DNA from 3 places in the Dyella sp. OK584 genome. Region 2 is predicted to be linked to each of the others. Evidence: predicted binding sites of a transcription regulator. Region 2 holds the regulator's gene; each other region holds the start of a gene.
What was found. The regulator HrcA, encoded in region 2, represses chaperone genes, less so after heat shock. The targets are predictions, from matches to a motif close to TTNGCACTCNNNNNNNNNGAGTGCNAA.
Positions count from the first base shown of each region.

Region 1 (6,572 bases), 2.1 Mb from region 2:
GTCCGGTGGCGAGCTGGCGTGAACATCACGGCTGGAGCGCATCGGCCAGCCTGCGCCGACTCATGTCGCGCCCGGTTGGCACCTTGCTCACGGTCGCGGTGATGGCGATTGCGCTGGCGTTGCCGCTTACCTTCTACCTGCTGCTGGGCAACGTGCAGAAGATGGGCGACGCGCTGGGTCAGAACCAGACCATCAGCCTGTTCCTGCAGCCCGGCCAGAGCGCATCGTCAGCTGACCTGATGGCCAAAAAACTGCGTGACCATGCAGATGTCGCAACGGTCGCGGTGAAATCGCCGCAACAGGGCATGGACGAGCTGGCCAAGATGCAGGGCTTTTCCGGTGCACTGCACACTCTGGACAACAACCCGCTGCCCTACGTGCTTGAAGTGCTGCCCCAGCCGGGTGTGAGCGCCGATAGCGTCGACCGCCTGGTGGCCGACATGCGCGGCATGCACGGCGTAGACCAGGTGCAGGACGGCGGCACCTGGCGGCAACGGCTGGAAGCGCTGCTCGGCGTAGGCCAGCGCGCGGTGATGATTCTTGCCGTGCTGCTTGCCTTGGCGGTGCTGCTGGTGGTGGGCAATACAGTACGCGTGGATATCGCCAGCCGCAGCGAGGAGATTGGTGTGCTGATGCTGGTCGGTGCCAGCCGCGCCTTTGTGCGCCGGCCATATCTCTACGCGGGCATCTGGTACGGGCTGTTCAGTGGTGTGCTGGCGGCGGGTTTCGCGGTGCTGGTGGAGTTGGCGCTGGCCGACCCGGTGGCCCGCCTGGGCCATGTCTACGCCGGCAAGCTGCAGATCGATGTGCTTCCGATATGGTTGCTGGCTGCTGTGCCGGTGGCCGCTGCGGTGCTCGGTTGGCTGGGCGCGCGGCTGGTAAGTGCCTGGCAATTGCGCAAGGCAGCTTGAACCGTGCGCGTGCTCACGGCCGCGCGGGGGTTGTAATGAGAGGGTTGAATTGCCGGTGCAACATGCCGGCCCATGGGAACGCGGTGCGGGGAGGTTGCACTGGTACGCCGCTGGCAAGGAGTGTTGGCAAGCACGTGGGTGACAGGGAATGAGTGCAAGTTTCAGCAGTCGACTGGTGGGAACGGCGCCCAGGGTACTGGTGGTGGACGGCTCCAAGGTGGTGCGCCAGCTGATCGCCCGAGTGCTGAAGGCGGAATTGCCCGAGGCCGAGGTGGTGGGTGCCGGTACTGGCGCAGAGGCAAAGGAACTACTCGAGGGCGGTGCCTTCGACTTCATCACCATCGCGTTGCGCCTGCCCGACGTGGACGGGCTCGAGCTGGCGCGCCATGTGCGTGAGTCTGCCGCGCAGGCGTACGTGCCCATCGTGGTGGTGTCGGGCGATGTTGACGATCGTTTGCACAATCGCACGCTGGGCGGGCACGTCACCGATTATTTCGACAAGTCGCTGGGCTTCCAGGCGCTGGCGGAATTCATCCGCGGTTATGTGCGGCCTTCGGATTCGGCACAGGGCGAAGTGCTGTACGTGGAAGACAGTCGCGTGGTGGCGCTGGCCACGCGCCGCATCCTCGAGAAGCATGGCCTGACCGTGCATCACGTCATCAGTGCGGAAGACGCACTGACCCTGCTGGATACCGCGCGGGCGCAGCAGACAGTGGGTGCCGACATCGTGCTTACCGACGTGAGCCTCAAAGGAGAGCTCACTGGCGGCGACCTGCTGGAACGCATCCGTCGTGACTACGGCTATGGCAAGGGTCGCTTGCCGGTGCTGGTGATGACTGGCGACGAGAACCCGGCCAACCAGGCTGCACTGCTGCGCGCTGGCGCCAACGACCTCGTCGAGAAGCCCATCGAGGAGAGGCTGCTGATCACCAAGGTGCTGTTCCAGTTGCGTGTGTCGCAGCATCAGCGCGCCACCGACGAGGCGGCATGACCGAGGATCGCATCAAGCTTGATCCGTCCTGGAAAGCACGCATCGGGGACTATTTCGCCCGATCCGACATGCAAGCGCTCGCCGATTTCCTTCGTGCCGAAAAACAGGCTGGCAAAGTGATCTACCCGCCAGGGCCGGAAATCTTCGCCGCCTTCGATCACACGCCATTCGATGCGGTGCGCGTGGTGATCCTGGGCCAGGATCCGTACCACGGGCCGAATCAGGCGCATGGCCTGTGTTTCTCCGTGCGGCCGGGCGTGCCGTCGCCGCCCTCGCTGCAGAACATCTTCAAGGAGATTCGGCGCGACCTGGGTGCCGTCTCGCCGGATCACGGTTGCCTCACTCCCTGGGCCGACCGCGGCGTGCTGTTGCTCAACGCCGTTTTGACGGTGGAGCAGGGGCTGGCCGCCTCGCATCAGGGCAAGGGGTGGGAGGGTTTCACCGATGCCGCCATCGACGCGCTCAACCGGGAGCGCGAAGGGCTGGTCTTCATGCTTTGGGGGTCCTACGCCCAGCGCAAAGGCCAGTTGATCGACGGCAATCGTCATTGCGTTCTGCGGTCGGTGCACCCATCTCCTTTATCGGCGCACCGGGGTTTTATCGGTTGCGGGCACTTCTCGGCGGCAAACCAGTATCTGGAAAGCCGCGGCGTGGCGCCCATCGACTGGTCCCTGCCGCCCCGCGCCGAGCTGCGCTGAACGGGCTTTTCACTCCTCCTGAACCGCCCGGCCGCCATAGTGCTACCTCCCCTGGGGTGCCCGCTGGACGAGTGCCCTAAATTCCTGTACTATGTAGTTCATCAAAGGGCCCTGGAACTCTCTGGGCCCTTTAGCACTCCCAACACCCGAGTGCTAAGCTGATTCCCTCACAGGAGGTTCCACACATGTCTCAAGCTTTGGTGACCGCCAACCTGCCGGTGCCGAGTGTCGTTGGCAGTCTGGATGCGTATATTTCGGCGGTCCATCGGATCCCGGTGCTGAGCCAGGATGAAGAGCAGTCGCTGTCGCGGCGCTTCAACGAGGCCAACGACCTGGGGTCGGCCCGCCAGCTGGTGATGTCGCACCTGCGCTTCGTGGTCCATGTGGCCCGTGGCTACAGCGGCTACGGCCTGCAGCTGTCCGACCTCATTCAGGAAGGCAACATCGGCCTGATGAAGGCTGTAAAGCGTTTCGACCCCGACCAGGGCGTGCGTCTGGTCAGTTTCGCCGTGCACTGGATTCGCGCTGAAATGCACGAGTTCATCCTGCGCAACTGGCGCATCGTGAAGGTCGCCACCACCAAGGCGCAGCGCAAGCTGTTCTTCAACCTGCGCAAGAGCAAGAAGCGCCTGGGCTGGATGAACGCCGAGGAAGTGCGCACCGTGGCCAAGGACCTGGGTGTACCGGAAGCGACCGTGCGCGAGATGGAATCGCGCCTGTCGGGCCGTGACATCGGTTTCGAGGCTCCGGCCGACGCCGACGAGGACGCCAAGCCGGCGCCGGAAGCTTTCCTGATTGACGATGGCGCGGACCCGTACGACAACGTGTCCGATGCCGACCAGGCCGACAACCAACTCGACACGCTGTCGAATGCGTTGCGGAAACTGGACGAGCGTTCGCGCGACATTATCCAGCGCCGCTGGTTGAACGAAGACAAGGCCACGCTGCAGGATCTTGCTAATGAGTACGGCGTCTCGGCCGAACGCATCCGTCAGGTCGAGGCCAACGCCATGAAGAAGATGCGCGGCCTGTTCGCCGCCTGATTCTCCCGTTAGGCGTAACATGCCAACGGCCCCTCTCGGGGCCGTTTGGCTTTGCGGAGACATGGCTGGCTCCGTGCCCTTGGATCGGATTTTCATAGCCCTCACGCCATGCCCCGAGTGTTGGTCATCGAAGACGACGAAACCACGGCGCGCGAGATCGTTGCGGAATTGAGCGTGCACGGGATGGTGGCCGACTGGGTCGCCGACGGCCGCGAAGGTCTCGCCCACGCCACACAAGGCGACTACGACCTGGTGACGCTGGACCGCATGCTGCCGGGCATGGACGGCATCGACGTGGTGGCCGAGTTGCGCCGCGCCAAGGTGGACACACCGGTGCTGATGATCAGCGCACTCAGCGACGTCGATGAGCGGGTGCGGGGCCTGCGCGCGGGTGGCGATGATTACCTGACAAAGCCCTTCGCGCCCGACGAAATGGCCGCACGCGCCGAAGTACTGTTGCGCCGACGTCAGCCGCAGGTCGCGCAACGGTTACGCGTGGCGGATCTCGAACTCGACCTGGTCAGCCACGTTGCGTATCGCCATGGCCAACCGTTGACGTTGCTACCCACCGAATATCGCCTGCTGGAATTCCTCATGCGCAACTCAGGCCAGGTGCTGACGCGCACCATGATCTTCGAGACTGTGTGGGGTTTCCATTTCGATCCGGGTACCAACGTGATCGACGTACACATCGCGCGGTTGCGCCGCAAGATCGACGGCACTGGCCAGCCGTCATTGATCCACACGGTGCGCGGCACCGGCTACATGCTGGCCACCACGTTCGAAACCACTCCGGTGACGTCATGAACGCACGGCCTAACGCCTGGCATTCGGCTACTTCACGCCTGATCCTGATTTACGGCGCGCTGTTCGTGCTGTGGGGTTTCGTGCTGGTCAGCGTGATCCAGTGGGAAACCACGCGCTATCTCAACAACGTGATCGATCAGATGCTGGCGCAGCGCATGCACTACATCGCATCGACCGACGCCGATCGAATGGCTGCCACGGTGGATGCGGCCAGCAAGATCGATCCGCACGGCATCATGTCGGTGGGCCTGTTCGATCGCGAGCATCGCCCTATGGCCGGCAACATCGATACGCTGCCAAGGTCGCTGCCGCGCGATGGTCAGGTGCATCAGCTCAAGCGCGGCTTGCCGCGCCCAGATCGCGATGCCGAGCGGGTACGTGCACGCGGGCTCGCGGCGACACTGCCCAACGGCGAGATCCTGGTCATCGCCAAGGACACCAGCACTATTGATGGCATCGGCGCGATCATTCGCCGTGCGTTGCTGTGGGGCATCTCGCTGACCATCATCCCCGGCCTGCTTGGCGGCTTCCTGCTGCGGCGCGGGCCGGAGAAGCGCATCCGGGCGTTGCAGGAGGCGACCGATCCGATCCGCCAGGGCGATCTTTCCAAGCGTTTGCCGGTGAGCCGGCGTGGCGACGAGGTCGATCAGCTGGCCGGTATCGTCAACACCATGCTCGGTGAGATCGAGCGACTGATGAATGAAGTGAAGGGCGTGTGTGACAACATCGCGCACGACCTGCGCACGCCACTCACACGCTTGCGAGCGCGCCTGTATCGCGCGCAGCAGCAATTGGATGGGCAACCCGAGGCGGCGCTGGTGGAAGCCTGCATGCTCGACATCGATGCCGTGCTGACGCGCTTCCGCGCACTGTTGCGCGTTTCCGAGCTGGAAGACCGCAACCGCGCTGCGTGTTTCGATGAAGTGGATGTCGGTCAGGTGCTGCGCCAGGTGCACGAGTTCTATGCGCCGGTGGCGGAGGATCGCGGTCAGCCATTCGATTTGGACATCCAAACGGTGGCGCCCATCCGCGCCGACGCGCACCTGTTGTTCGAGGCGCTGGCCAATCTCGTGGGCAACGCAATCAAGTTCACACCGCCTGGCGGCCGGGTGAGCCTGCGCGCCAGCATGGACAAGCGTGGGCCGCGAGTGGACGTCATCGACAGCGGTCCGGGCATTCCCGCCGACGAACGTGACGCCGTGACCCGGCGCTTCTATCGTGGCGATAACAGCCGAGTCACCACGGGCTCGGGCCTGGGTTTGAGTATCGTCAGCGCCATTGTGCGACTGCACGGTTATGCGCTGGATATTGGCGAGGCCACTGGTGGCGCGCGTCTCACGCTGTATTGCTATCCGCTCACGCCGGGTGAGAAACCGGGTACCTGCCTGTCGCGATCCGTGCCGGAGGTTGCTCCGCTGTCGGCGTGAGCGTTTGTGCCTGGCCGGCTTGGGTTGGTATGCCGGTTGTACAGCGCTTCTCGATGGCGTCTTTGGTCGCGACGGTTATACACAGCGGGTGTTTTGACTACCTGCGCGCGGCCTAATTGCGCGCTCCTGCTCCTTCTCCCCTCCGGGGAGAAGGTTGGGATGAGGGGCGGGTGCTTGCGATAACGCGGCAACCGAGTGATATCGCCAGCGTGCCGCTTACGACCGAAGGAAGTCCCCGTGGGACGCAGCGGGCGTTTCGACTGCCTGCCGGCAGCCGAGTCACTTTTCTTTGCTGGCCCAAAGAAAAGTAACCCAAAGAAATGGCCTTCAAGAGCTGGCAGTGGAGTGATGAATAAAAGCTTAGGGGTCAGAGGCAAGCTGAGAGAGACGTCGCGCTGCCTACAGACCGTGGCTACCCCGCGGCGCGTCGAAACGCAGAAGACTTAAAGCGTTAGCGTGACTGCACGCTTTAAGCCCTCACCGCGCTGGCGCCCCGCGGTGTAGCCACTGTGTATCGCCATGGGCGGTCAGCGCAGGTTGCGCGGAACTTTTCAGGCTTGTATCCCTCGGTATGCTGCCGGTACCTCACCGTCTCGACGCCCCGCGGTATAGCCGCAGTGTCTAACCTTGGGCTGCGAACCATTCGACCGACGAAGCCTTCCAAGCTTGTATCCCACACACTGCTGCGAGCTCGT
Region 1 covers NZ_CM173542.1:423,724-430,295, reverse strand. The annotation lists gene ftsX (permease-like cell division protein FtsX) at 1-911, shown strand, start outside; gene AC3CBN_RS01865 (response regulator) at 1,060-1,902, shown strand; gene ung (uracil-DNA glycosylase) at 1,899-2,600, shown strand; gene rpoH (RNA polymerase sigma factor RpoH) at 2,786-3,643, shown strand; gene AC3CBN_RS01850 (response regulator transcription factor) at 3,752-4,450, shown strand; gene AC3CBN_RS01845 (sensor histidine kinase) at 4,447-5,877, shown strand.
Region 1: the regulator HrcA is predicted to act here: its motif matches at 2,731-2,757, upstream of rpoH (RNA polymerase sigma factor RpoH).

Region 2 (6,572 bases):
GGCATCGACCACGTCGTCGTTGCCGGCCGAGCTGCCCTGCGGGCCAGCCTGGTGCGCACCGGCATCCGGCTGGGCGCCGCCACCCTGGGCCGCGGCATACAGCGCCTGGGCGACCTGCTCGAGCTTTTCGATCTTGGACTCAATGGCTGCCTTGTCGTCGCCGTCCTTGACCTTCTCCAGGTCGGACAACGCGCCCTCGATGCTGCTGAGCTGATCGGCCGGCACCTTGCCGCCGTGATCCTTCAGCGCGCTACGGGTGGCGTGCACCAGCTGGTCGGCCTTGTTGCGGGTGCTGACCATCTCGTGGAACTTCTTGTCCTCTTCCTTGTTTGCCTCGGCGTCGGCCACCATGCGGTTGATCTCGTCCTCGGACAGGCCCGAACCGGCCTTGATCTCGATCTTCGTTTCCTTGCCGGTCTTCTTGTCCTTGGCCGACACATGCAGGATGCCGTTGGCGTCGATGTCGAAGGTGACCTCGATCTGCGGCATGCCACGCGGTGCAGCGTCGATACCCTGCAGATCAAACTTGCCCAGCGACTTGTTGGCGCTGGCGCGCTCGCGCTCACCCTGCAGCACGTGAACGGTCACGGCGGTCTGGTTGTCGTCGGCAGTGGAGAACACCTGCGAGGCCTTGGTCGGCACGGTGGTGTTCTTTTCGATCAGCTTGGTCATCACGCCACCCATCGTCTCGATACCAAGCGACAGCGGGGTGACGTCCAGCAGCAGTACGTCCTTGACGGTGCCGCCCAACACGCCGCCCTGAATGGCTGCGCCCACGGCGACGGCCTCGTCCGGGTTGACGTCCTTGCGCGGCTCCTTGCCGAAGAAGTCCTTCACCGACTCCTGCACCTTGGGCATGCGGGTCTGTCCACCGACGAGAATCACGTCGTTTATGTCGGACACGCGCAGGCCTGCGTCGTTGAGCGCGGTACGGCAAGGCTCGATGGTGCGCTTGACCAGGTCTTCCACCAGCGCTTCGAGCTTGGCGCGGGTGAGCTTGATGTTGAGGTGCTTGGGACCGGAAGCATCGGCCGTGATGTACGGCAGGTTCACTTCGGTCTGGTGGCTGGTCGACAGCTCGATCTTGGCGCGCTCGGCGGCGTCCTTCAGACGCTGCAACGCCAGCGGATCCTTGCGCAGATCCATGCCCTGGTCCTTCTTGAACTCCTCGACGAGATAGTCGATGACGCGCATGTCGAAGTCTTCGCCACCCAGGAAGGTGTCGCCGTTGGTGGCCAGCACTTCGAACTGCTTCTCGCCGTCGACTTCGGCGATCTCGATGATCGATACGTCGAAGGTGCCGCCGCCCAAGTCGTACACGGCGATCTTGCGGTCACCGCCCTTCTTGTCCAGGCCATAGGCCAGGGCAGCCGCGGTCGGCTCGTTGATGATGCGCTTGACGTCCAGGCCCGCGATGCGGCCGGCGTCCTTGGTGGCCTGGCGCTGGCTGTCGTTGAAGTAGGCCGGCACCGTGATCACGGCTTCCGTGACCGGCTCGCCGAGGTAATCCTCAGCGGTCTTCTTCATCTTCATCAGCACCTTGGCAGAGATCTCCTGCGGAGCCATCTTCTTGCCGTCGGCGGTCTCCACCCAGGCGTCGCCATTCTCATGCGCGACGATGCCGTAGGGCACGATGTGCAGGTCTTTCTGTACTTCGGCGTCAGTGAACTTGCGGCCGATAAGGCGCTTCACCGCGTAGAAGGTGTTCTTGGGGTTGGTCACGCTCTGGCGCTTGGCCGGCGCGCCCACGAGGACTTCGTTGTCCTTGGTGAAGGCGACGATCGACGGTGTGGTGCGATCGCCTTCCGAATTCTCGATGACCTTGGCTGTGTTGCCGTCCATCACGGCGACGCACGAGTTGGTCGTACCCAGGTCGATACCGATGATTTTGCCCATGTCTATTGCTCCCGAATTTTCTGTGCGACGTCTAGGCCGCGAATGGTTTTCAGATGGGGCCCTGTGGCTGGCATCTCAATGCCGACAAGACCTCCGATGCTTGCCGCCGGTGCCGGAAGGGGACGCTGTTCAGGCGTCCTCGACCGCCGACACGGCGGTTAATCCTTGGCGACCGCCACCAGCGCAGGGCGCAGCAGGCGATCGTTCAACACATAGCCCTTCTGCAACACGTTGACGACCGTGTTGGGGGCGGCGCCGGGAGCTTCCACCATGCTCACGGCGTGGTGCCTTTCCGGATCCAGTGGCTGGCCCAGCGGATCAACCTGGACCAGGCCGTTGTTCTCGGCAATCTTCAGCAGCGACTTGAGCGTGAGCGCGATGCCTTCGCGCACGCTGGCCACATCGCCGCTCTCCACCTGCAGGCCACGTTCGAGGCCGTCGTACACCGGCAGCAGTTCGTTCAAGAGCTTTTCGTTGGCGAAACGACGGGCCTGCTCCACATCGCGGTGCAAGCGGCGGCGCTGGTTCTCGATCTCGGCTTTTTCGCGCAGCACGGTTTCGCGCAGCTCGTTGTTGCCGGCCTCAAGCTCGGCAATGCGTGCCTTGAGTGCTTCCAGTTCGGCATTGGGCGAATCGCCCTGGCCGCTGCCCTGCGTCTCGTTGGACGCCGTCGGATCGTTGCTCTGCATGAATGACTCCAAGCCTCTTCCATGGCCGGCGCGAACGCGCCAGCCGTCAATACCTGCGGGCAAATCCCGCCTCCCGACCGCGTTATAGGGTCGTAGCGACGCGATTCAAGGCGTCGCTGAGCAATCCGGCCGTTGCCTGCACCACCGGGATCACCCGTTCATAGGCCATGCGGGTGGGGCCAATCACACCCACCGCCCCCAATACACGCCCCTGGGCGCCGTAGCTGGCGGTCACCACGCTGCAGCCATCCAGCGCGGCAAAACCCGATTCCTCGCCAATGAACAGCCGCACGCCGGGGGCCTTGGCACAGACCTCCATCAGCTGCAGCAGCTCGTTTTTCTTCTGGAACGCCTCGAACAGCTCGCGCAGGCGATCCAGGTTGGCCAGCTCCGAATACCCCATCAGATTGGTCTGGCCGCTGACCAGCACGTCGTCGCTATCGCTCTGTGGGGCGAATGAGGCCGCCGCGAGCTCCACGGCGCTGGACAGCAGCTGGTTGATCTCGCTTCCCGCTTCGCGCAACTCGCGCAGCAGGTGGACCCGGATGTCGTCCAGGCGCAGACCGGCAAACTGGCTGTTGAGGTAATTGGCAGCCTGCTCCAGCTCGCGGCCGTCCAGCGGCTTGGCCAGCTGCACAATGCGGTTCTGCACCTGGTTGTCGGAAAACACCAGGATCACCAGCACGCGGGCATCGGGCAGCGGTACGAAATCGATGTGGCGAAGCGGGAAGTCAGCTTGCCGCGGCACGGTTACGACGCCAGCGAAGCGGGTCATGGCCGACAACAGGGTCGAGACATTGCCCAGCAGGTCGCGAGTGGTGGTCGGCCCGGGTGGCAGCTCGCGGCGCAGTCGTGCCATCTCATCGAGCGGCAGCGGTTGCAGCTCGATCAGGCTGTCCACGAACAGGCGCAGACCTCGCGGCGTAGGCACGCGGCCCGCCGAGGTATGCGGCGAGGCAACCAGGCCAGCCTCTTCCAGGTCGGCCATGATGTTGCGGATGGTGGCAGGGCTCACATCCAGCCCGGAAGACCGCGATAGCGTGCGCGAGCCCACAGGCTCGCCATCGGCCAGATATTGGGCGATCAATGTGCGCAACAGACGACGTGCGCGGGCATCGAGTTCCGAAGTGGGCATGCTGTAGCAATCCGTGAGACACAAGAGAAATAAGGTCTAGGACAAAAGTTTGCAAGAAATGTCGAAGGGGGCATGGTCGCGGGGGCATCAAAACCGTTCAACGTCGCATTCCCGTGGTGCCCCACTATCCGTCCCCCATCCCCTGCCCCTTACAATCGACCGACTTCACCATACCTTCGCCCATGCTCACTTCGCTCTACGTTCGTCATTTCGCCGTCGTCGAAGAAGCCGAGATCGCTTTCGGTCAAGGCCTTACTGTGGTCAGCGGCGAGACCGGCGCCGGCAAGTCCCTGCTGGTCGATGCCTTGATGCTGCTGGCTGGCGCCCGCGCCGACAGTGGCATGGTGCGCGCCGGCAGCGACCGTGCCGAACTCACCGCCGAGTTTGACCTGACCGACCTGCCCGAGGCTCGCGACTGGCTGCGCCGCGAGGAACTGGACGAAGAGGACACGTGCCAGCTGCGCCGCGTGATCCGCGCCGAGGGCAGCTCGCGCGCCTGGATCAACGGCCGTCCGGCCAATGCCAGCCAACTGGGTGAACTGGCTACGCTGCTGGTCGAGATTCATGGTCAGCACGAGCACCAGGCCCTGCTATCTCGCGCCCATCAGCTCGAACTGCTCGATGCCTACGCAGGCAACGAAGGGTTGGTAGCGCAGATTCGCGAACTGGCCCAGCAATGGCACGAACTCGGCCAGCGCATCCGCAAGCTCAGTGGCGGTGACGACCGCGAACAGCGCATTGAACTGCTGCGCCATGAGCTGGGCGAGCTGGAGAAATGGGCGCTGCCTGCGACTGAACTCACCGAATTGGAAGCGAGCCACAAGCGCCTGGCCAATGCCGGCCGCCTCGCCGAAGGTGCGGGTGGCGTGGTCGAGCTGCTCGATGGCGAGAGCGAATTTGCACTGCGCCGAGCGCTGGGCCGCGCCCAGCTCGAGATGACCAAACTGGCCGCGCTGGACGACAAGCTGGCACCGATGCTGGAACTGCTGGACAACGCCTCGATTCAGCTCAGCGAAGCTGCCGATGGCCTCGGTCGCTATGCACTGGACGTCGACCTGGATCCGGGGCGCTATACCGAGGTGGATACCCACCTGGCCAGGCTGCATGAACTGTCGCGCCGCCATCGCGTAGCGACGACCGAATTGCACGACAAAGTCGGCGCGTTGCGCAGCGAGCTGGATGAACTGGAAGGCGCCGGCGATGCACTTGAGCAGCTCGCCCGCCAACGCCAGCAGCTGCAACAGCGTTACGACGAGAACGCCGCCAAGCTCAGCCAATCGCGCCATGCTGCCGCCACTCGGCTCGGCGAAGAGGTGAGCGTGCTCATGGCCGAACTGGGCATGAGCGGCGGCCGCCTCGTGGTCGAATTGGAAACCTCGGACGAAGGCGAGCCCGACGCTCAGGGTCGCGAGCGTTGCGAGCTGCTGGTCAGCGCCAACCCCGGCCAGCCGCCGCGCCCGCTGCGCAAAGTGGCTTCCGGTGGTGAGCTGGCTCGTATCAGCCTGGCGATCGAAGTGGCCACGCTGGGCAAGGACACTATTGGCACCATGGTGTTCGACGAAGTCGATACCGGTATCGGTGGCGCCGTGGCCGAAGTGGTCGGCCAGAAGCTGCGTTCGCTGGGCGGCCAGCGTCAGGTGTTGTGCGTCACGCACTTGCCACAGGTTGCTGCCCAAGGTCATGCACACTTGCGCGTCAGCAAGGCCAGTGACGGCGAATCCACCCGTACGCGCATCGAAAAACTCGATGCCAATGGTCGCCGCGATGAACTGGCCCGCATGCTGGGTGGCGTCGAGATCACCCGCGAGACGCGGGCGCATGCCAAGCAGATGCTGGAGCGGGCTCAGGCTTGAGGGTTGCTCCCTCTCCCTTCGGGCGACCCGAAGGAAGTCCCTGTGGGAGAGAGGGTTGGGGTGAGGGGACAACCTCGTTGTACCGTCTGGCAAAAGCGGGCTTTTTTGAATGTCCCCTCGAGCACCCGCCCTTTACCACCTTTAGGTGCCTCACGTCAGTCCTCTCCCCTGCGGGCAGAGGAAGCTAGTTCCGCTGCGGCAGCAGACCGCGTTCGGCCGCCATGCGATAGAGATCCAGCTCCGAACCCGCACCCAGCTTGCCCATCAAGCTCGCGCGGTGGATGTAAACCGTTTTCTGCCCGATGCCCAGCTCACCCGCCACCTGCTTGGGCGCACGCCCCGCCGCCAGCAACAGGAACACCTCCCGCTCGCGTGCAGTCAGGCGATGAATGGGATCGCGTGATTCGCTCGGCCTCTCGGCGCGTCGCTTGCGCAAGTCGGAACTGAGGAAGCACTCGCCCTGCATCACTGCGCGCAGGCCAGCCACCAGTTCCTCCGGCGCGACGCCCTTGGTCACGTAACCACTCGCGCCGCGACGCAACGCCTCGGATACATAGGGCTCACCGTCGTGCATGCTCAGCACGACGATGCGCGTATCGGCCGCCACGCTGCGCAGATGCTCGATCAACGGCAGCCCGCTGCCATCGGGCAGTGAGAGATCGAGCGCCACGAGATCAGGCCGTCGCAAGCCAACCGCTTCTACCGCATCGTCGGCGCTGCGGCACTCCGCAACGACCTCCAGATCCGGTTCCAGTTCGATCAGCCGCTTGAACCCCTCGCGTACGATGGCATGGTCATCGACCAGGACAATGCTGTACATGGCTGCATGTATAGCAGTCCTAGGGATGGCCGCCTATACCCCTCGACGCCGACATGTAACATCGGCCGCATGCCATCAAAATCTCCTGTGCTTTCTGGTACCGGTTTCCTGCTTGGGGTCGGTTATTTCCTGCTCTGGCTACTGCTCTGGCCGACTGAACAACCTTATTGGATGCTGCC
Region 2 covers NZ_CM173542.1:2,822,935-2,829,506, reverse strand. The annotation lists gene dnaK (molecular chaperone DnaK) at 1-1,896, opposite strand, end outside; gene grpE (nucleotide exchange factor GrpE) at 2,055-2,585, opposite strand; gene hrcA (heat-inducible transcriptional repressor HrcA) at 2,668-3,720, opposite strand; gene recN (DNA repair protein RecN) at 3,903-5,573, shown strand; gene AC3CBN_RS12705 (response regulator) at 5,758-6,393, opposite strand; gene AC3CBN_RS12700 (MASE1 domain-containing sensor histidine kinase) at 6,463-6,572, shown strand, end outside.

Region 3 (6,572 bases), 2.2 Mb from region 2:
TGGCCACCTCGGCCAATGCCCATGCGTTGATGGCTACGCCTTTCTGGTGGCGACTGCTTTCAACGGTGCGCGCGGCGGTGTCGGAGGAAATCCTGTTCCGCGGCTATGGCATGGAGCGCATCGAGGAATGGAGCGGAAGCCGTGTACTGGCGGTGCTGCTGTCCTGTGCCGTGTTTACCGTCGACCATGTCAGCTCCTGGGGCTGGAGTCACACGGTGATTGTCGGCTTCTCCGGGTTGATGCTTTCCCTGCTCTACCTGTGGCGGCGGAATCTGTGGGTGAACATCATCGCCCACTTCGTGGTGGACGCCGCTTCGGTGCTCGCTTAGCGGCGCATCACTTCAGCAGCCTTTGGGACGCCCAAAAGAAAACCCCGCACAAGGCGGGGTTTTCTCATACAGCAGGCTTGAGGGCCGGACTTAGAAGTCCATGCCGCCCATGCCGCCCATGCCGCCACCGCCGCCGCCGTGCGAATGACCTTCGTCCTTCTTCGGCACTTCGGTCACGGCCGCTTCGGTCGTGATGATCGAGCCAGCCACCGAGGCGGCGAACTGCAGCGCCGAACGGGTGACCTTGGTCGGGTCCAGGATGCCGAAGGCGATCATGTCGCCGAACTCGCCGGTGGCAGCGTTGTAACCGAAGTTACCGTTGCCTTCCTTCACCTTGTTGAGGATGACGGACGGCTCGTCGCCAGCGTTGGCCACGATGGCGCGCAGCGGGGCTTCCAGAGCACGACGAGTGATGGCGATGCCCAGGTCCTGGTCGGTGTTCTGACCCTTCAGGCCGTCCAGCGCCTTCAGCGAGCGGATCAGCGCCACGCCACCGCCGGGAACCACGCCTTCTTCCACTGCAGCGCGGGTGGCGTGCAGGGCGTCTTCGACGCGAGCCTTCTTTTCCTTCATTTCCACTTCGGTCGCAGCGCCAACCTTGATGACGGCGACGCCGCCAGCCAGCTTGGCCACGCGCTCCTGCAGCTTCTCGCGGTCGTAGTCCGAAGAGGTCTCTTCGATCTGCGCCTTGATCTGGCCGATGCGCGACTGGATGCGCTCAGCTTCGCCGGCGCCGTCGATGATCGTGGTGTTTTCCTTGGTGATCACGACGCGCTTGGCGCGGCCCAGATCGGTGATCGTGGCCTTCTCAAGAGCCAAACCCACTTCCTCGGAGATCACCTGGCCGTTGGTCAGGATGGCGATGTCTTCCAGGATGGCCTTGCGACGGTCGCCGAAGCCCGGCGCCTTCACGGCGGCAACCTTGACAATGCCACGGATGGTGTTGACGACGAGCGTGGCCAGGGCTTCGCCCTCGACTTCCTCGGCAACGATCAGCAGCGGCTTGCCGGCCTTGGCGACGGCTTCCAGCACCGGGAGCAGCTCACGGACGTTGGAGACCTTCTTGTCGTGGATGAGGATGAACGGGTCGTCCAGTTCAACCTGCTGCGACTGCTGGTTGTTGATGAAGTACGGCGACAGGTAGCCGCGATCGAACTGCATGCCTTCGACGACGTCGAGTTCGTTCTCGAGGCCCGAACCTTCTTCAACTGTGATCACGCCTTCCTTGCCGACCTTCTTCATCGCGGTGGCGATGATGTCGCCGATGTTGGTATCGGAGTTGGCCGAGATGGTGCCGACCTGGGCAATGGCCTTGTCGTCAGCGGTCGGGTTGGAGAGCTTCTTGAGCTCGGCCACCGAGGCGGCGACGGCCTGGTCGATACCGCGCTTGAGATCCATCGGGTTCATGCCGGCGGCCACAGCCTTGAGGCCTTCCTGGATGAACGCCTGGGCCAGCACGGTAGCCGTGGTGGTGCCGTCACCGGCGACGTCGGAGGTCTTGGAAGCGGCTTCCTTGACGATCTGGGCGCCGATGTTCTCGTACTTGTCGGCCAGTTCGATTTCCTTGGCCACGGACACGCCGTCCTTGGTCACGGTCGGGGCGCCGTAGCTCTTCTCGATCACCACGTTGCGGCCCTTCGGACCCAGGGTGACCTTGACCGCATTGGCCAGGGTGTTCACACCCTTGAGCATGCGTGCACGTACGTCTTCGCCGAAGCGGACTTCTTTAGCTGCCATAAAATTTATGCCTCAAAAATTCTGAATAAGAATGGGAACACTGGCGACAGGGTTGCTACAAAGCGCGTCTATCGCGCTACACCCCGTCGAACAGATCAACCTTCGATAATCGCAACGATGTCGTCTTCCTTGAGGAAGACCAGCTCTTCGCCGTCGATCTTGATTTCCTGGCCGGCGTACTTGCCGAACAGCACGGTGTCACCTTCCTTGACCGACATCGGACGGACCTTGCCGTCTTCCAGGATGCGGCCGGCACCGGCAGCGATGACCTTGCCGCGAGTCGGCTTTTCGGTGGCGCTGTCGGGGATGACGATGCCGCCAGCGGAGACGCGCTCTTCTTCGAGACGCTTGACGATGACGCGATCGTGCAGCGGACGCAGTTTGCTCATGGGTGGGCTCCAGCTTGGTTGGGTATTGAACAGAAATGTGGACCCCGGAGCGGCGCCTGGGTTGGCGCTTGCTAGCACTCCCCGGAGGTGAGTGCTAATTCTAACGACGCAGAGCCCCCCTGCAAGAGGTGCCGGTCCGGTGGCTGAAAGGACTAATGGGGGAATCGCGGGGGCTTTCAAGGCCCGGCAGGCCCGTTTCTCACCGCTTGCCGGGCATTTCGCGCGGCGGGAGGCCGCGCTAGGCTGGCCCTATGTCCGACCCGGTCCTACTTTGTTATTGCACCTGCCCCGACGTCGCCACCGCCCAGGCCCTGGCTGACGCCTTGGTGGGAGAGGGCCTGGCGGCGTGCGTCAACCGCCTGCCGGGCGTCCGCTCCACCTATCGCTGGAAGGGCAAGGTAGTCACCGACAGCGAAGAACTCCTGATGATCAAGACCTCGGCACAGCGCTTTGCTGCATTAAAGGAGCGCCTGCTGGCCCTGCACCCCTACGAATTGCCCGAGTTGATCGCGGTGCCGGTGACCCAGGGCCACGAGGCCTATCTGGACTGGGTCCGCGGCGAGGGCTGAGCCGGCGCCGGGCCGACAAAGACCACCAGCATGATCGCGGGCTCGCGATCGCTGGCGTTGCCGCTGACCAGATGGCGGGCGCCAGCGGGCTCGAACCAGCACTGGCCCGACGCATAGACGCGCAGCGGCTGCCCCTCCACCTGGCTGCGGATATGGCCGCTGAGCACATAGACGTAGGCGTCGCGGTCGTGACTGTGAGGACGCGACGATTCGCCGGGCGCGTAGGTCACGCGCAGCGCCTCGAGCCCGTTTCCGGGCGCCCGCGACAGGGGCGCGGACAGGAGCGTCTGGTCTTCGGTGGCGTGGGCGGGGGCCACGATGGCCATCGCGAACAGCCAAGCCTGTGCGGCAACGGAGGCGCGCATGCTCATCGCACTGTCAGCGTTTTGAGTTGCCCGGGGAAATTCGCGTCCAGCTGCTCGACCCGCTTCACGATGCGGCCTCGCGTATCCAGCACGATCACGGTGGGCACGTGCATGACGCGGAAGCGGCGGAACAGAGCGCCCGAATCGTCCAGCGCCAGCGGCATGGCGATGTGATGCTCGCGCTGGTACTGGGCCAGCTCGTCGCGGCTGGCCCACAGGCCCGAAGCGATGCCCAGCCAACGAACGTTGGCGTCGTGCGCGAGTATCTCGGCACGTTCGCGCGCCGTGCGGCAGCTGTCGGCCAGCGCGGGCCGGCTCTTTGCCAGATACGACTCGCACCACGGGGACAGGAACAGCAGCACCGTGGGCTTCTTTGCCGCCGCATCGAATGCAGGCAACGTGCGCCCATCCAGCGTGCGCACGTCGAACGCGGGCACGCGATCGCCCACCTCGTAATGCGCCTCGTCCTTTGGCGCGGAAGCCACCGCCACCGACTCCGGTGTTGTGCTGCGCGCCCGGGCCAGCGCCGCATCGAGCTTGTCGTCAGCCATATGGCCCACGTACTGGATGCGCCCGTCACGACCAATCACCACATGCTGCGGCGTCACGCGCAGGTGAAACGCTGCACCCAGCGAGCCATCGTCAAACACAATGGGCATGCCCAGCCCCACGGCCTGCCGGTACTTGCGCACTTCTTCCACGCTGTCGTCGAAACCCACGTCGATGGCAATCACCGCCATGTCGGGGCCGGCCTGTTCGTAGGTGCGCTCAAAATGCGGCATCTGCTCGCGGCAGGGCACGCACCAGGTGGCCCAGAACTTCAGATAGACGACTTTATGTCCGTATAGCGCACCGAGGTCGATGGTCTGGCCGTCGATGGTTTTCACCACCATGCGCGGCGCGGGCTGGCCGATCAGGCTTTTGCCGGCGGATTCGGCGCGGGCCTGACCGGAATCGGCGGCATGCGCCAGCGCACATGACAGCAGCAGGCAGAACAGGACGATGTAACGCACGGTGGGCATCCTCGACGGGAAAGTCAGCATGCGAATGCTCCGCCCGGCGCGGGATGCCGGACAGAGCCAGTTCGCGCAGAAATGACGGAACCAGCAGGCTCAGGCCAACGACTTCAGCAGCTGCCCCAGCACGCGCGCCGCCTCGTCCATGCGTGCGGCGGGCAGTACACCAAGGCCAAACACCAAGCCATTCGGCACCTCGGCGCCGATGGTGTAGTCGCCAAGCGCCTCGATGCGCAGCCCCTGCCCCGCCGCCTGCCGCACCACGTCGTCGGCGTTCACCTGCGGCGGCAGCAAGGCAGCCAGATGGAGTCCCGAGTCGGAAGTCAGCGGCTTCAACACGTCGCCTGCGTGCCGGCTGAGTCCGTCGAGCAAGGCCTCGCGGCGCTCGGCATAGATGCGTCGCATCTTGCGCACGTGGCGGGCGAGATGACCCTCGGCGATGAAGAGCGCCAGCGTGTCCTGCGCCAGCACGTCGCTGTGCCAGTCGCTGAGCTGGCGCAAACGCGCCAGCGCAGCCATCGCCCAGGGCGGTGCCACTACGTAGCCCAGGCGCAGCGCGGGAAAGAGACTCTTGGAAAAGGTGCCCACGTAGAACACCGAGCCGTCACGATCCAGCGTCTGCAGCGCATCGAGCGGACGGCCTCCGTAGCGGAACTCGCCGTCGTAGTCGTCTTCGATCACTACCGCGCCATGCCGCCGCGCGAAGTCCAGCAAGGCCATGCGCCGCGCCGGCGACATCACCATGCCCAGCGGGTACTGGTGCGAGGGCGTCACGTAGATCACCCGGGCAGCCACAGGAATCGCCTCGACGACCAACCCCTCCGCATCCACCGGCACCGGCACCACGCTGGCCCCGGCGGCCTCGAAGGCCGCGCGCAGTGGCGGATATCCGGGGTCTTCCACCGCCACCACCGTGCGTCCAGGCGTCACCAGGATGCGCGCCAGCAGATCGAACGCCTGCTGCGCGCCACTGGTTACCGCGATGTCCTCGGCGCCGCAGGTCACGGCGCGGGCGAAGGAGATATGCCCGGCAATGGCCTCGCGCAGCGCCAGCCGTCCGGTCGGGGCGTCATAGATGGCGGGCGTGCGCGACAACGTCCGCAGCGCCCGGGCCGACAGGCGACGCCAGGTGTCGAAGGGAAAGCGCGATGCGTCCGGCAGACCCGCGCGCAGGTCGTGGCGCATGGGCGGCGTCGCGCCCATCGGCACCGGCATGGTGGCGTGGCGCCAGCGCGACGCCAGCCGGCGGTCGCCCTCGGCGTCCGCGCGGGCAGCCATCACACGCTTGGCCAGCCCCTTGGCCACGAGGTATCCAGCGCCCTGGCGGGCTGACACATAGCCCTCGCTGAGTAGCCGGTCGTAAGCCGCGACCACCGTATTGCGCGAAATACCCAGCGTCGCGGCCAGCGTGCGCGTGGAAGGCAGCGCGTGCCCGCCCGCGAGCCGCCCATCCAGGATGGCCTCGCGCAGTTGTCCGTGCAGTGCCTGCAGGCGGCCTCGCGCGGGGATGTCGAGCGGAAAAGCCAGCAATGGGTCCATAGGGCGGGGCACGCTTTGACTGGACCTAAAGATTTCCTCTTATCTGGATCTTTTTCAAGACCAGCCGACCACCGACACTAAGCCATCGCCACCCTCGGGAGTCCGCCATGATCGAGCTGTATTTCGCCGCCACGCCAAACGGCCTGAAAGTGAAGCTGTTCCTTGAGGAAACCGGGCTGCCTCACTTCATCACGCCAGTGAGCCTGAGCAAGGGCGAGCAATTTCAGCTGGCCTTCCTGGCCATCTCGCCGAACAACAAGATCCCGGCCATCGTCGACCATGCGCCCGCCGGGGGCGGCGCGGCGGTGACGGTGTTCGAGTCGGGCGCAATCTTGCTCTATCTCGCCGAGAAGGCTGGCCAGTTGATGCCGAAGCTGGCCGCGGGCCGACTGGAAGTGCTGCAGTGGCTGTTCTGGCAGGTGGGCGGTTTGGGGCCCATGGCCGGGCAGATCGGGCACTTCAACGTCTACGCGCCGGAAAAGGTCCCCTACGCCATCGATCGCTACACGCGGGAAGTCGCCCGCCTCTATGGCGTACTCGACCGCCGCCTGGCCGGCCGCGAGTTCATCGTGGGCGAATTCTCCATTGCGGATATCGCCTGCTATCCGTGGATCGTGCCGCACGAAGC
Region 3 covers NZ_CM173542.1:589,505-596,076, forward strand. The annotation lists gene AC3CBN_RS02600 (CPBP family intramembrane glutamic endopeptidase) at 1-329, shown strand, start outside; gene groL (chaperonin GroEL) at 420-2,066, opposite strand; gene groES (co-chaperone GroES) at 2,162-2,455, opposite strand; gene cutA (divalent-cation tolerance protein CutA) at 2,707-3,024, shown strand; gene AC3CBN_RS02620 (cupin domain-containing protein) at 2,994-3,395, opposite strand; gene AC3CBN_RS02625 (TlpA family protein disulfide reductase) at 3,392-4,402, opposite strand; gene pdxR (MocR-like pyridoxine biosynthesis transcription factor PdxR) at 4,502-5,956, opposite strand; gene AC3CBN_RS02635 (glutathione binding-like protein) at 6,052-6,572, shown strand, end outside.
Region 3: the regulator HrcA is predicted to act here: its motif matches at 2,527-2,553, upstream of groES (co-chaperone GroES).